DNA from 2 places in the Marinobacter sp. CA1 genome. Region 2 is predicted to be linked to the other one. Evidence: predicted binding sites of a transcription regulator. Region 2 holds the regulator's gene; the other holds the start of a gene.
The links. The regulator FliA, encoded in region 2, starts transcription of late flagellar genes. The targets are predictions, from matches to a motif close to CTAAAGTTTNNNNNNNNNNNGCCGNTAA.

Region 1 (7,745 bases), 480 kb from region 2:
GGCGACTCAGGTCAATGTGGACGTCGTCAAACGAATAATGCCCGGCAACGTAGCCGGGCAGCATGCCAGAGTAGGGGGTGTGGGTATCCCGGCAGATCAGTGTCAGACGCACTCCGGGAACGGGGCTCATGGCGAATCGCCGAAGAACCCCGACATGGCTGTGACCGCCACCAACCAGGACTATATCCTGTAAAACAGGTTGCTCGGTCGTTCGCATCAGAGCAGTTTCTTGGCCTCACTTGACCAGTCACTGAAGCCTTTCATCTTGGCGAAGGCCTGCAGCTTCTCCTGCTCGGCGGCGGAAGGGTTGGCAATCTGCTCAATGCTGGTAATGCCGGCATCCTGCATTTTCTTGGCGGTAGCCGGACCAATGCCCTTGACCAGAGTCAGGTCACTCTTGTTCACGGCTTTCGGCGCCTTGGCTGCGGCGGCCTTGGGTGCCGCTTTGCCATTGCCCTTGGAGGCAGGCTTGGCTTTCGGCTTGGCCTTGGCTGCAGCCGGTTTTTTCTTGGCCGGCGCGGCCGTCTTCTCAGCGGTCTTTTCAGCGGCTTTCTCGATGGTCTTGGCGGCCTTGGCAGCGTCTTTGGAGACCTTTTTGGCAGCACTCTCGCCTTCGTTGGTGGCCAGGCCAAGTCGCTCCATCACGGTGTTTTGCAGATCATGCAGCTCACCCAGGCGACGGTCCATTTCTTCGTGGAATCGGCGCATTTCCCGCTCACGCAGGTCGTCCACTTCCCGCAGCAGTTTCCGCACCGGTTCCTGGATCTGGTTCTGCAGGGTGTCGAACTGCTTGAGGGCGTCGTTGATCAGCTTCTCGATTTGTGAGGAGGTTTTCTCGATCTCCTTGTTCACCTTTTTGACGACCTTGTCGACGCCTGCCTTGTCCTTCTTTGACTCTTTTTTCGCCATAACTAGGGTTCCCCTTGGTCTATCCGTGTTTTGAGCCGTTGTGCATCGGCTTTCTTCGTGATTTGCGGAACTGAATGCCAGATCCCGCCAGCCGCCCATCGCGGTCTTCAGGTGGCGGGACTTGAGCGCCGGCCCGGTCCGCCGGACCGACGGGAGCGCAGCGACTGCTTCTTGCCCACCACCTCGCGAATTCGTTCCAACTGCTCCGCCAGCAGGGCTGGCTGGGGAGACTCACTGATATTGAAATCAACGGAGTAGAAGAAATTGCTGCAATGCTTTCTGCGTTCGGTCACAAGACCGCTGACCCCTTTGGCGCGGATGTTGTCGAACGGCATGGTCATCACCAGATCCAACGGCAGCGTATCGCCCGGATTGAAGATTTTATCGGTTTTGAGGACACATCCGAACTGATCAAGATCAAAGACCTGCGCTTCCACCAGCTCCTTGCGGAAGAGCCCGTGCTTGATTCGGAATCGGGCAATCAGGTCAGGTATGGCTTCTTTCATCGAATCAACATCCAAAGTCCTTGAAGGCAGGTCAGACGGTAAACCGTTCTGTCAGCCCTGCCACAGCTGTGTAAACAATAAACAGCACGTCCACATTTTGCAACGCGGTCAATCCTATAGCGTTCGCGCTTCAAGCGGGAACTCATCTTGTGCCAGCACCGGCCTCCATCAGGAGGTTTCGAAGCGGTACAGGTCGGGGCGGCGGTCCTTCAGGTTGGTGACCGAGCCCTCGTTCCTGACCAGCTTGAGCTTCTCCAGATCCATGTCGGAGAACATGATCATCTCGGTGTTGGGCGTCGTCTCCGCCATGACGGCATCGTGGGGGAAGGCGAAATCCGAGGGCGAGAATACCGAGGACTGGGCGTACTGCACATCCAGGTTTTCCACCTTGGGCAGGTTACCGACACTGCCGGTGATGACCACATAGCATTCGTTCTCGATGGCTCTGGCCTGGGCACAGTGCCTGACCCTCAGGTAGCCGTTCTTGGTATCGGTCCAGAACGGCACACAGATGATATCGACGTCGGCCGCAGCGGCCATCCGCCCCAACTCGGGAAACTCGATATCATAACAGATCATGATGGCAACGCGCCCGGCGTCGGTGTCGAAAACCTCGAACTGGTTACCGCCCTCAATGACCCAGTCTCGACGTTCGTGGGGCGTGATGTGGATCTTGCGCTGTTCATCCACCCGACCATCCCGGTGGCAGAGGTAGGACACGTTGTAGACCCGGTCATCTTCCAGCAACGGCATGGAGCCAGTGATGATGTTGATGTTGTAGCTGACCGCCATTTCCGACATCTCATCCCGGAACTGTTCGGTAAAACCGGCCAGAAAGCGGATCGCGCGGGTCTGGTCCACCTGATCGGTCAGCCCCATCAGAGGGGCATTGAAGAACTCCGGGAACAGGGCAAAGTCACTTTTGTAGTCCGACAACGCGTCCACAAAGTACTCCACCTGCCGCAGTACTTCCTCCACCGAGGTGAACTCCCGCATCTGCCACTGGACCGCCCCCATCCGCACCTGGGTTTTGCGGGTGTTGATCACCGTTGACGGCGGCGTGTACAGAATGTTCCGCCACTCCAGCAGGGTGGCATAGCCCTGGGACTTTTCGTCCTCGGGGAGGTACTTGTGCATCAGCCGGGTGACCTGAAAGTCGTTGGCCAACTGAAACGTCAGAATCGGGTCATAGATCTCACGCCGGTCCACCCGCTGAATGTACTCCTCCGGGGTGTACTGGTCCGCGTACCGGTAATAGGCGGGAATGCGACCGCCGGCGAGGATCGCCCGCAGGTTCATCGACCGGCACAGTTCCTTGCGGGCCTCGTACAACCGCCGTCCCAGGCGATAGCCCCGGTAATCCGGATGAATAAACACATCCAGCCCGTACAGCGAATCCCCCTTGGCGTTGTGGAGGATTTTCTCGTTGCGGAGGATCAGATCGTCGTAGGTGTGAGGGTTACTGAAACGGTCGTACTTCACGCACACCGTGAGCGCCACGGCAACCAGCTGGCCGTTGTCCTCAATACAGATCTGGCCCTCGGGGAACTGTTTCACCAGGGTTTCGATGGTCTCCTCAGGCCAGGCCCCGCCGATGTCGTCGTAAATCTGATCCATCAGCGTCTGCAACTGGCTGTAGTCCCCCACAGTCAGGTTGCGCAGGTTGAGGTGCAGTTCTTCATGAGCCATCGATGCAAACTCCGTGATTGTTCAAATATCGGGCTAAAACGGTCGAGAAAAGTGACGAACTGTCACTTTGTGTAGGTTTTACAACTTTTTTCCAGGAATCCGGTAAAGATTTCCCGCCAGACGTCGTAATTCAAACCGGACGTAAAAAAATAGTCTAGCTTGGAAATATGAACGCAGCGTTCATAAAGAAGTCCGTTCCTGAACAAGAGAGAACCTCCATGAATCGCCTTTCCTTTGGCCAAAAACTGTTAACGTCTTTCGGCGTCCTGCTGGTGCTGGTCATCGGCGCCTACGCCCTGATCAGCGACTCGCGCCTCGAGGACACGACAGATACCTATGTCAACGCGCTGATTGAAGATACCGTTGCCCAGAGTACGGCAAGCATTGCCGACTGGCTAAACACCCGCCTGAGCACCACGGAAGCGGTTGCGGATGCCCTGGCCACGGCCAGGAACCAGCAACAGGTGAGGGCGATCCTGCAGTCTGCCACGGCAGGGGTCGGATTCAAGGACGTTTACATCGGCCAGGATAACGGCGTGATGCTGATGCGTAACGACGAAGTTTCCGCAGACCTGCCGGATGACTACGATCCACGCCAGCGTCCCTGGTACAAGCTTGCCAAGAGCCTGGGCCGGGCGTCGTTCACCGCACCCTACATTGACGCCGGTACCAGCCAGGTGATCATTTCGTCCCTGGCGCCGTCCCCCCGCGGCGACTTCGCTGGCGTGGTCGGCGCCGACGTCACCCTGGAGAGCATCGATGCCATGCTGTCCACCGTTACCCTTGCCGACACCGGCTACGCCACCCTGATCGCCAAAGACGGTACGGTGCTGTACCACCCGCAGCGGGAACTGGTGGGCAAGCACATCCGCGAGCTGCTGGGCGAAGACCCGGACCTCAGCGGTGACCAGGTGGCCTATGATATTGAAGGCACCAGTTGGTTGGCCAGCTTCCATCGCATCAAGGACGCCCGGGCCGTGGAATGGTATCTCGGCACCTTCGCCAATGAGGACCTGATCAACGGTCCGCTTTACGATGCCCGGGTTACCGGCATTATCGTGGCAATCGTGTCCCTGGTGGTGACGCTGATTCTGCTCAACATTGGCATTCGGGTGTTGATGAAGCCGGTCCGCAACCTGGGCGATGCCATGGCGGATATTGCCAGCGGCGACGCCGATCTCACCAAGCGTCTGGAAGTCAGCAGCAACGACGAAATCGGCAAGCTTGCAGACAACTTCAACAGCTTCGTCTCCAACATTCAGGAAGTGGTGCGGGACGTCCAGAAAGGCACCCAGGAACTGGGGGGCAGCGTGGGCTCACTGCGTCAGACCGCCAGCGCCAGTCGCCACAGCGTGGAAAGCCAGCAGGCCGAGATCGACATGATCGCCACCGCGATCAACGAGATGTCTGCCGCCGCCGGCGAGATTGCCCAGAACGCCCAGCAGACCGCCGATGCCGCCAACAACGCCGACGAGGATTCACGGGCGTCACTGGAGACGGTGGCCGCCTCACGGGATGCGGTGCAGCGGCTGTCCGAGGAGATCTCCTCGGCGGCGAATGTCATCGACACCCTGGGTAAGGACGTGTCTGAAATCACCACCGTGCTGGAGGTGATTCAGGGCATTGCCGAACAGACCAACCTGCTGGCGCTCAACGCCGCCATTGAGGCGGCCCGGGCCGGGGACGCCGGTCGTGGCTTTGCGGTGGTGGCGGATGAGGTCCGTAACCTGGCGAAGCGCACCCAGGACAGCACCGAGGAGATCAACAATATGATCGAACGGCTGCAGAAAGGGGCCAATGACGCGGTCGACGTGATGCAGGCCTCCACGGCTGTATCCAACGTCAGCATGGAGAAAGCCCAGGATGCAATGGAAACCCTCAACCGCATTGCCGAGGCGATTACCTCCATCAGCCAGATGACCACGCAGATCGCCACCGCGTCCGAGGAACAGACATCGGTGACCGAAGAGCTCAATGCTTCCATCACCCGCATCGCCGACCAGGGCCAGGAAGCGGCAGCGGCGGCCAGCGAGAACGATGTCTACAGCGGCCAGATCGAAACGGTTGGCCAGACCCTGCATCACAATGTGGAGCGTTTTAAGGTTTAGCGCGTCTTAACCGGCGTTACGCTGGAGCGCTGCTGGCCCATCCGGACCCGCAGCGTTTCCAGTGCCCTGCGCCCGATCTCACTGGACTCCCGCCCCAGATAGGGGTTGTTCAGCAGAAGAACCTGGCGACGGTCCAGCGCCAGCACCTCAAGGGCTTCGCCGTAGTATCGATTGAGATAACGGGAGAAGCTGCCATCCTGGATCGCCCGATCCATTCCCAGCTGCAGTCGCTGAGCCAGAACATGGTCTTCTGGGCCGACAAAGAAATAGGACAGCATGGGGTAGGCAATCAGTAGGGACGGTTCAATCACCAGCTCCGGGTCCTGTTCCAGCTCCAGATCAAACAGCACTTCGCTGACGCCCCGGGCAAAACAGTCAAACCGGTCGTTCCGCAGCATCTTGAACAGGGTTTCGTAACGGGAATGGGTCACCACCTGAACACCGTTCACCTGCAGGATGGTGGCATCCGGCCAGTGCAGGCCCTGGCCAATGCGCAGCCCGCGGTCACGAAGATCGTCGAGGGAGGCCACACCCTCGAACCGGCTCAGCGCATCTTCCATCACCACGCAGACCCGGAATCCCAGTAGCCCGCCGTCGATTGGCACCGGAATGGCCAACAGATCCTTTTCCCGTTCCACGGATGTTGCCACCGCAGCGAGATCCAGAACCCGGGGGTGGTCCCGGGTCAACTCAAGCAGGGCCCGGCCCTGAACCATTTCAATACTGCGGGTCAGCCGGAAACGGCCGTATTCGGGAGTCTTCGACAACGCCAGCGCCACCAGGGCGCGAATGGCGGGGCTGTCGTAATTGCGGTACCAAAGGGTGATGGTGCGTTCATCGGCGGGCGACAATCCCTCCGGTGTAAGGGGGAGAGCGTGGATGGGAGCGCAGGTGATCAGCAGCGCAAGGAAGCCACCCAGGTAAGCCAGCCAGCTCTGCCAAGCCCATTGTCGCCCCTGGCGTCTTGCCCTCATTCCACCGTCATCCTGTCTCCACGTGCAACGACCAGTCTAGAGCTTTCGGTGACAAAGTCAGTGCAGTTGTGTAAAAAAACCATAAAACAATGACAAATCAGCTAAAAAGGACATCGTATGGCTCTGATTGACCAACTGATCGACGCTGCCGGCCACTGGGTTGCCGGCAGCGATCCGAAAGCGCCCATCACCCGCCCGACAGCCTGGTTACGGAAAACCTCCGGCTACGCCGCCATCAATCGGATCATTGCCAGTGCAATCCCGTTCACTCGCCGCAACGGGTTTCGGGTGGAGGAGCTGCGCCCGGGCTATGTACGGGCCCGCATCACCCTCAAGGGCAATCGTAACCATTTTGGCAGTCTGTACGCCGGCGCCTATTTTCTGGTTGCTGAGATCCCCGGCGGGGTACTGACCCTGTTCGACCTGGGGCCTGCGTATGTGCCAATCCTCAAGGAGATGACCCTGCGCTTCAAGCAACCGGCAAACTCCGATGTGACGGTAGAATTTGAGCTATCGAGGGAACAGATTGAACGTCTGCAGGCCGAGGCCGATCGTGACGGCAAGACCGCCTTCACTCTGGAGGGGGTAATGCGGGACGACAGGGGAGAGGAAGTTGCCACCTCCATCGCCCACTATCGGGTCCGCAAGAAAGGGCACCGTTGATTCAGGCGGCGCCAAGTCTTGCCAATTCGGCCAGGAAGGTCTCGCCGTATTTTTCCAGCTTGGCGGCGCCGACGCCGTTAACCTCGGCCAGTTCTGCCATGGTTGCCGGTCGTCGCTCGAGGATCTCCAGCAATGTGGTGTCATGAAAAATGACGTAGGGAGGCACACCCTGCTGTTCGGCCAGGGTCTTGCGACAGGCCCGTAACGCCTCCCAGCCTTCCGGGTCGGTAACGTGGTGGGTGGTTTTGTTGGAGCCTGAGCCGCCGGCACCGCGGGTGCGCTTGGCCACCGGGTCCTTGCGCAGCCGGATGGGCTGCTCCCCGCGCAGCAATGGGCGGCAGGCCTCGGTGAGCTGAAGCGCGCCATAGCCCTCCGGGTCCGCCCGCAGGTAGCCGTTGGCCACCAGTTGCCGGAACACCGACTTCCATTCGTTGGCGCTGAGCTCCTCGCCAATACCGAACGTCGACACCTTATGGTGGCCAGACTGCCGGATACGATCGTTCTCGCTGCCCCTCAGCACGTCAATGAGGTAGGTGACGCCAAACCGCTGCCCGGTCCGATAGACGCAGGACAGGGCCTTCTGCACCGCCAGGGCGCCGTCCCAGGTTTCAGGCGGGGTCAGGCAGGTATCGCAGTTGTTGCACGGCTGATCCAGCTCATCTCCGAAATAGCGCAGTAACACCTGACGGCGACAGCCGGTGACTTCGCAAAGCCCCAGCATTGCATCCATTTTCTGTCGCTCGATGCGCTTGAACTGGTCGCTGCCCTGGGAACCCTCGAGCATCTGGCGGAGCTTGATGACATCCTGCAGACCGTACACCATCCAAGCCGTCGACGGGCTGCCATCCCGGCCGGCACGACCGGTTTCCTGGTAGTAGGCTTCCAGGCTTTTCGGC
Region 2 (7,745 bases):
CGATCTCAACGCCGGCCTGATCAACCAGGACGAGGCCAAGCATCGTCGCGAAGAGATTGCCCAGGAGGCCGACTTCTATGGCTCCATGGACGGTGCCAGCAAATTCGTGAAGGGCGATGCCATTGCCGGGCTGCTGATCCTGCTGATCAACATCGTCGGCGGGGTGGTCATCGGTATGCTCCAGCACGGGCTGGATTTCACCACCGCGATGCAGAACTACGCCCTGCTCACCATTGGTGACGGACTGGTGGCGCAGATTCCGTCGCTGCTGTTGTCGACCTCGGCCGCCATCATGGTCACTCGGGTCACCACCTCCCAGGATATGGGCAGCCAGATCATCCAGCAGATGTTCAGTGGGCCCAAGGCGCTGTCGATCGCTGCTGGCATCCTGATTCTGTTGGGCCTGATTCCCGGCATGCCTCACCTGGCGTTCCTGGGTCTGGGAGGCATTGCCGCCGCTTCGGCCTACTTCATCTGGCAGCGGGACCGGCAGACCGTTGAGGAAGGCGGTGCCTTCCCGGCACGCGGTGGTGGCATGCCGGCACCGCGTCCGGGTGGTGATGCCCCCGGCGGTGCCGGTCCGGACCAGTCGTTGCCGGCGCCCACCGAAACCCGCGAGCTGGGCTGGGAGGATGTTTCCACCGTCGATGTGGTAGGGCTGGAAGTGGGTTACCGGCTGATTCCGCTGGTGGACAAGAGTCAGGGTGGGCAGTTGCTGACGCGGATCAAGGGCGTGCGCAAGAAGCTGTCCCAGGACCTGGGGTTCCTGATGCCGTCGGTACACATCCGTGACAATTTGGACCTGATGCCCAACGTCTATCGCATCACCCTGATGGGGGTCACCATCGCCGAGGCGGAGATTCATCCGGACCGTGAACTGGCGATCGATCCCGGCCAGGTGTTCGGCAAGGTTGAGGGCATCGAAGGCAAAGATCCGGCCTTTGGGCTGGACGCCTGCTGGATCGAGGAAAGCAAGAAGGATCAGGCCCAGACCCTGGGGTATACCGTGGTGGATGCCAGCACGGTGGTGGCCACCCACCTCAACCAGGTCCTGCAGAAGCATGCCCACGAACTGCTGGGGCATGAAGAAGCGCAGAAGTGGCTGGATCAGCTGGAGAAGCTGTCACCGAAGCTGGCCGAAGAGCTGGTGCCGACCACGGTCTCCATCAGCATTCTGCTGAAGGTATTGCAGAGTCTGCTGAAAGAAGAGGTGCCGATCCGCGACATGCGCTCCATTGCTGAGGCCATCGTCAACCTCCATCCCCGCAGCCAGGACCCGAAAGTGCTGACCACAGCGGCGCGCCAGGCGCTGCGGCGGATGATCGTACAAAGCATCTGTGGCAACGAATCCGAGATTCCGGTGATCACCCTCGATCCGGAGTTGGAACAGATGTTGCTAAAGTCTCTGCAGCAGAGTCAACAAGCCGGCGGTGGCGAAGACATCGGTCTGGTGCTGGAACCGAACATGGTCGAGAAACTCCAGCGCTCGCTGCAGGAGAGTGTGCAGCGCCAGGAGATGCTCGGGAAGCCCGCCATCCTGCTGGTATCAGGGCCTTTGCGGCCGGTGTTGGCGAAATTTGCCAGTTATGGCGTAGAGCGACTGCACGTGTTGTCCTATCAGGAAGTGCCGGATAACAAGCAGATAACGATTGTGGCGTCCGTCGGGCAGTGACAGAAAGTCGGCGTCAAATAGGTGACAGGGGTGTCCTGATCACCACGGAGGATGAATCATGAAGGTTAAACGGTTCTTTGCACCCACCATGGCCGAGGCGCTGAAGCTTGTCAGTGCCGATATGGGCCCGGACGCGGTGATCCTCTCCAACCGGAAGGTTGATGGCGGCGTGGAGATCGTGACCGCGTTGGACTACGACGAGAATGTGGCGCGCCAGCGTTTGGGGGAGTCGGCCGAAGAGGCCACCAACAGTGCCCGGCTGGCGGAATTGCAGGCAGATCAGCAGCGCAGGCTGGAAGAGGAGCTCAACCGCAGCAAGGCCCGGATCACCGAAGTCCGTGGCCACCAGTCTGAGCCCGTCCCGGCGTCGGCAGAGTCTGAGCCGGAAGGGTTTGTCGCCCGGGGACGGACGGATCTCGACTGGAATCTGCCGGAGCCTCAGCCGCAAACACGGCAGGTTCAGCCTCCGTCACCGCAGGTCCAGCACGATGAGCTGGCGGCGATGAAGGCGGAGATCCAGTCGTTACGGGACCTGGTGCAGGCTCAGGGCGAGCAGCGCGCCAGCAGGCCGGAACCAGCTCCCGTACAGCCCCAGCCGCAGCCGGCCCAGCACCGTCTGATGGAACGGCTGCAGGACTTCGGTCTCAGTCATGATCTGGCAACAGCGCTGTCCCGCAGCCACGGTCGTGGTCGCCTGGAAGATGGCTGGAAGCAGGCGCTCAAGACCCTGGCCGCAGGTATCAAGACGTCACGGGCAGAGTGGCTGGAGCAGGGCGGCATCTTCGCGCTGGTCGGCCCGACCGGTGCCGGCAAGACCACCACCATCGGCAAACTGGCGGCCCAGTATGTACTGCGTCACGGCGCCGACTCGCTGGCGCTGGTGACCACTGACCGCTTCCGGGTCGCCGCCCATGAACAGCTGTTCGTGTTCGGGCGCATCCTCAACGTGCCGGTTCGGGTAGTGGATGACCGGCATTCCCTCGACGATATTCTGGCGGAGCTGTCAGACCGTCATCTGGTGCTGATCGATACCGCCGGCCTTAACCAGGGCGACAAGGGCTATCAGCAGCAGCTGGCGGAACTGGCGGGCAGTGATTATCCGATTCGCCCGCACCTGGTGGTGTCCGCCACCAGCCAGCCCCGTATTATGAAATCCGTCTGGCATTGCTATAAGATGGCGGATCTTGCCGGTTGCGTAATTACCAAGCTGGACGAAGCGCTGACGCTGGGGGAATCCCTGGGGTTTGCCATGGAGACGGGGCTGCCGGTGGCCTATTATACCGATGGCCAGAAGATACCGGACGACCTGCACCACGCCGAACCGGCGACCCTGGTCCGCCAGGGTGTGGAACGGCTCAAGCAGGTACAGCGGGATACGGTGGTGGCCGAGGGCGCCTGAGCCGTTGCCGGCGTCGACCGTAGTCAGTATTCAAGTAAACCAGTCATCGGCATCCGTGGGTGCCGGACACTGATGGGCAAGAGACAAGACACAATATGAGCAAATCACATCCGGTTCAGGTGATCGCGGTTACAGGTGGCAAGGGCGGCGTCGGCAAGAGCAATGTCTCGGTGAACCTTGGCATCGCGTTGGCCCAGAAGGGGCGCCGGGTGGTTTTGCTGGATGCCGATCTGGGGCTTGCCAACATCGACGTTTTGCTGGGTATTACCGCCAACAACAATCTGTCCGACGTGTTGAATGGTGAGTGCGATCTCCGCGATGTCTTGGTAGATGGCCCAGGCGGCATCAAGATCGTGCCGGCATCCTCCGGTACCCAGAAGATGACCCAACTGTCACCGCTGGAGCATGCCGGCCTGATCAATGCGTTCAGTGAGCTGGGGGACCAGATCGACGTGCTCATCGTCGACACCGCAGCCGGCATTTCCGAGTCGGTGGTGAGCTTCCTGAGGGCCTCCCAAGAGCTGCTGCTGGTAGTCTGTGACGAGCCTACGTCGATCACCGATGCCTACGCCCTGATCAAACTGATGAACCGCGATTACGGCATCAACCGCTTCCGCATCCTGGCCAACCAGGTTCGCAATGAGCAGGAAGGGCGACACCTGTTCGGAAAACTCGCCCGGGTAACCGAACGTTTCCTCGATGTCGCGCTACAATACACGGGAATAGTGCCCTACGACGAAGCCGTTAAAAAAGCCGTGCAGAGACAGCGGGCCGTGCTTGATGCCTATCCCCGAGCCAAGGCCTCCCTGGCCATCAAGGCGCTGGCCGAGCAGGTGGACAATTGGCCACTGCCGTCCTCTCCCCGCGGGCACCTGGAGTTTTTTGTCGAACGGCTCGTTGAGGTCTGATTTATCCACCGTCACTGGTAAGCTGGTTACATGACATTGGCGAAGAACCTGGGATTATACCATCGCACCGGCGCCGGGCAGGCCCATCAACTGGTTGAGCGACATGCCCCGTTGGTCAAGAAGATCGCGCTTCACCTGCTGGCCCGGTTGCCAGATTCCGTGCAACTGGATGACCTGATGCAGGCGGGCATGATCGGCCTGCTGGAAGCTGCCCAGAAGTACCAGTCCACCAAGGGCGCATCGTTTGAAACCTACGCCGGCATCCGAATTCGTGGCGCCATCGTTGATGAAATACGCAAGGGCGACTGGGTGCCACGTTCGGTTCATCGCAACGCCCGACGTGTCGCCGAAGCCATCAAGGCGGTGGAGTCCCGCGAAGGCCGGGAAGCGCAGGACGTGGAAGTGGCAGCCGAGCTCGATATGAGTCTGGCCGACTACCACGCCTGCCTCAACGACGCCAGCAGCGGGCGACTTTTCAGTCTCGATGAACTCAATGAATCCGGTGAGGTGCCGATAGAGGAGTCAGACGGTTCTGACAATCCGCTGCAGGGCATCACCTCGGATGCCTTCCGCCACAGCCTGGCGGGTGCCATCGAAGAGCTGCCGGAGCGAGAAAAGCTGGTGCTGAGTCTTTACTACCAGGAAGAGCTGAACCTGAAGGAAATTGGTGCGGTCCTGGGCGTAAGCGAAAGCCGGGTCAGCCAGATTCACAGTCAGGCGGCGATGCGGCTGCGGGCCCGTCTGTCGGACTGGCAGAAAGCTGACGCGGGACACTAGATCCCTTGCCAGTGGCCATCTGCGGCGGGATTGATACTGATCATGGCCGGTGCCGAATAACCCGACAATCTGTGTAGAATTTGGTAACAGATGCTTTACAAGTCGGTGAAAGACAACACAATACAGGGTGTAATCCCGACAGCCTGCTAGAATTTAGTCGGGAGGCCGAAATCCTGAGGGGTCACGGCTGCCGGCCCCACGAATTCCGGGTGTTATTAACTGGAGGTCCCATTGGACAAAAACATGAAAATCCTCATCGTGGACGACTTCTCCACGATGCGACGGATCATCAAGAACCTGCTGCGTGATCTCGGGTTCACCAATACGGACGAGGCCGATGACGGCAACACCGCGTTGCCGATGCTCAAGAGTGGCAAGTACGACTTCTTGGTGACCGACTGGAACATGCCCGGCATGACCGGCATCGAGCTGCTCAAGGAAGTGCGTGCTGACGATAACCTCAAAACCCTGCCAGTGCTGATGGTTACCGCCGAAGCCAAGCGTGACCAGATCGTCGCGGCGGCCCAGGCCGGCGTGAATGGGTATGTGGTGAAGCCATTCACCGCAGCGGTGCTCAAGGAAAAGATCGAAAAAATCTTTGAACGAATTCAGTGACGGGTCGGACGCGCTCCTATGAGCAATAACAACGATGACGAGAAGGGCCTCGACCCGGAAGTAATCGAAAAGCTTCGGACTCAGGCCGCAGAGCTGGTGGAACAGGTCAATGCCGGCGATTACGCCCGCGCCATGGGCCTGATCAACGAGCTGAATGAAGTTCGCGACCAGAGCCTTTATCGGGAAGTCGGACGACTGACCCGCAGCCTTCACGAAGCCATTCGCAACTTCCAGATCGATCCCCGCAATGCCGAACAGCAGGAAGCCCTGTCCAAGATGACAGACGCTTCCGACCGGCTGGAATACGTGGTGCAGATGACCTCCAAGGCCGCCAACCGCACCATGGACCTGGTCGAAGACACCATGCCCAAGGCGATGGCGCTGAAAGAACAGGCGGCCTCGTTGCGAGACGACTGGCAGCGCCTGCGGCGTCGCGAGATGGAACCAGCCGAGTTCCGCGAACTGTATGGTCGGATCGATAACTTCTTCGTCAGTCTGACCGACGAAGCCGACAGCATCTACGGCAGTCTGTCCGAGATTCTGCTGGCACAGGACTTCCAGGATCTCACCGGTCAGGTAATCCAGAAAGTGACCGGCCTGGTGAAAGAGGTGGAAGACCACCTGCTGAGTCTGGTGGTGATGGCCAGTCATGTGGACCAGATCACCGGTACTGTCCATGACCTTTCCGAGGCGGAGCCGGCAGAGCCGGATGAGAAAGCCGCGGATCAGGGACATGGTCCCCAAATCAACGCTGCAGACCGCTCGGATGTGGTGTCGGGGCAGGACGATGTTGATGACCTGCTGTCCAGTCTCGGTTTCTAAGTGAGGGTAATGCATGGCATTCGATGCAGATGAAGAGATCCTTCAGGATTTTCTGGTAGAGGCCGGGGAAATCCTCGAAAACCTGTCTGAGCAGTTGGTCGATCTGGAGCAGAATCCGGACGACGGCGATCTGCTCAATGCCATCTTCCGTGGCTTCCATACCGTCAAGGGCGGCGCCGGGTTCCTCCAGCTGGATGCCCTTGTCAGTTGCTGCCACTCTGCCGAGAACGTGTTTGATACTCTCCGCAACCACAAGCGCCGGGTGGATTCGGAGCTGATGGATGTGGTGCTGCAGGCACTGGATAACGTCAACTCGATGTTTGATCAGGTCCGCAGCCGGGAAGAGCCAACGCCGGCGCCGGATGACCTGATCGCCGCGTTGGATCAACTGGCGCTACCGGCGGACCAAGCGCCGCCGGCGGCAGCAGAACCAGAGCCGGAGCAACCCGCCACCGAAGCTGAACCGGAAGCGCCAGAAACTGGCAACCAGGGGCAGGGCGGTGACATTACCGACCAGGAATTCGAGCAGTTGCTGGATGCGCTGGATGGTGAAGACGGTGCTGACGCCGCCAGCGGTGCAGACGACAGCCTAGGTGGCGCTGCCAGTGAGTCCGGCGGTGACGACGAGATAACCGACGACGAGTTTGAGGCGTTGCTGGATCAGCTGCACGGCAAGGGCCAGTTCAGTGGTCCGCCACCGGAGTCTGAACAGGAGGCCCCGCAGGAGGATGCGGCGTCCCCGGATTCGGGCAAGGGTGGCGACGATCTGATTACCGACGACGAGTTTGAACAGCTGCTCGACGACCTGCATGGCAAGGGCGGTGCGCCTACGCCCAAGGCGGACGCCAAGTCTGATGCCAATCCGACCGCTGACAAACCGGCTGAAAGTGCCAAGCCTGAGCCCAAGCCACAACCAAAGCCAGAGCCGAAACCGGCCCCCAAACCGGCGGCAGCGGCCAAGCCCGAGCCAGCCAAAAAGCCCGGTGGCGATGGCAACAGCCATCCGGCACCGGTGGCGGAGACGACGGTTCGGGTCGACACCAAACGGCTTGACGACATCATGAACATGGTCGGTGAGCTTGTTCTGGTGCGTAACCGCCTGCAGCGCCTTGGGGCGGCGAGTGAAGACGAGAACATGCACAAGGCGGTCTCCAACCTGGATGTGGTGACCACCGATCTGCAGGCTGCGGTCATGCAAACCCGGATGCAGCCGATCAAGAAAGTGTTTGGCCGCTTCCCGCGGGTGGTGCGGGATCTGGCCCGCAGCCTGAAAAAAGAAATCAATCTGGTGATGCATGGCGAGGAGACGGACCTCGACAAGAACCTGGTTGAAGCCCTGTCTGACCCGCTGGTTCACCTGGTGCGTAACTCGGTGGATCACGGTATCGAGGCGCCGGATGTCCGGGAAGCCGCGGGCAAGCCCCGGGTTGGCCGCGTCACGCTGTCCGCCGAGCAGGAGGGCGACCACATCCTGCTGTCGATCGAGGACGACGGTGCCGGCATGGACCCGGAGAGACTGCGTGCCAAGGCGGTAGAGAAGGGGCTGTTCGAT

Region 1: the regulator FliA is predicted to act here: its motif matches at 3,207-3,234, upstream of J2887_RS10225 (methyl-accepting chemotaxis protein).

Annotation. Positions count from the first base shown of each region.
Region 1 covers NZ_CP071785.1:2,227,353-2,235,097, reverse strand. Annotated here, with positions in the region: gene selD (selenide, water dikinase SelD) at 1-217, opposite strand, end outside; gene J2887_RS10240 (helix-hairpin-helix domain-containing protein) at 217-909, opposite strand; gene J2887_RS10235 (hypothetical protein) at 1,017-1,415, opposite strand; gene J2887_RS10230 (bifunctional GNAT family N-acetyltransferase/carbon-nitrogen hydrolase family protein) at 1,584-3,104, opposite strand; gene J2887_RS10225 (methyl-accepting chemotaxis protein) at 3,323-5,212, shown strand; gene J2887_RS10220 (transporter substrate-binding domain-containing protein) at 5,209-6,186, opposite strand; gene J2887_RS10215 (YiiD C-terminal domain-containing protein) at 6,304-6,849, shown strand; gene recQ (DNA helicase RecQ) at 6,851-7,745, opposite strand, start outside.
Region 2 covers NZ_CP071785.1:1,748,080-1,755,824, forward strand. Annotated here, with positions in the region: gene flhA (flagellar biosynthesis protein FlhA) at 1-1,672, shown strand, start outside; gene flhF (flagellar biosynthesis protein FlhF) at 1,731-3,071, shown strand; gene J2887_RS08090 (MinD/ParA family protein) at 3,167-3,979, shown strand; gene J2887_RS08095 (RNA polymerase sigma factor FliA) at 4,010-4,756, shown strand; gene cheY (chemotaxis response regulator CheY) at 4,988-5,371, shown strand; gene J2887_RS08105 (protein phosphatase CheZ) at 5,390-6,193, shown strand; gene J2887_RS08110 (chemotaxis protein CheA) at 6,207-7,745, shown strand, end outside.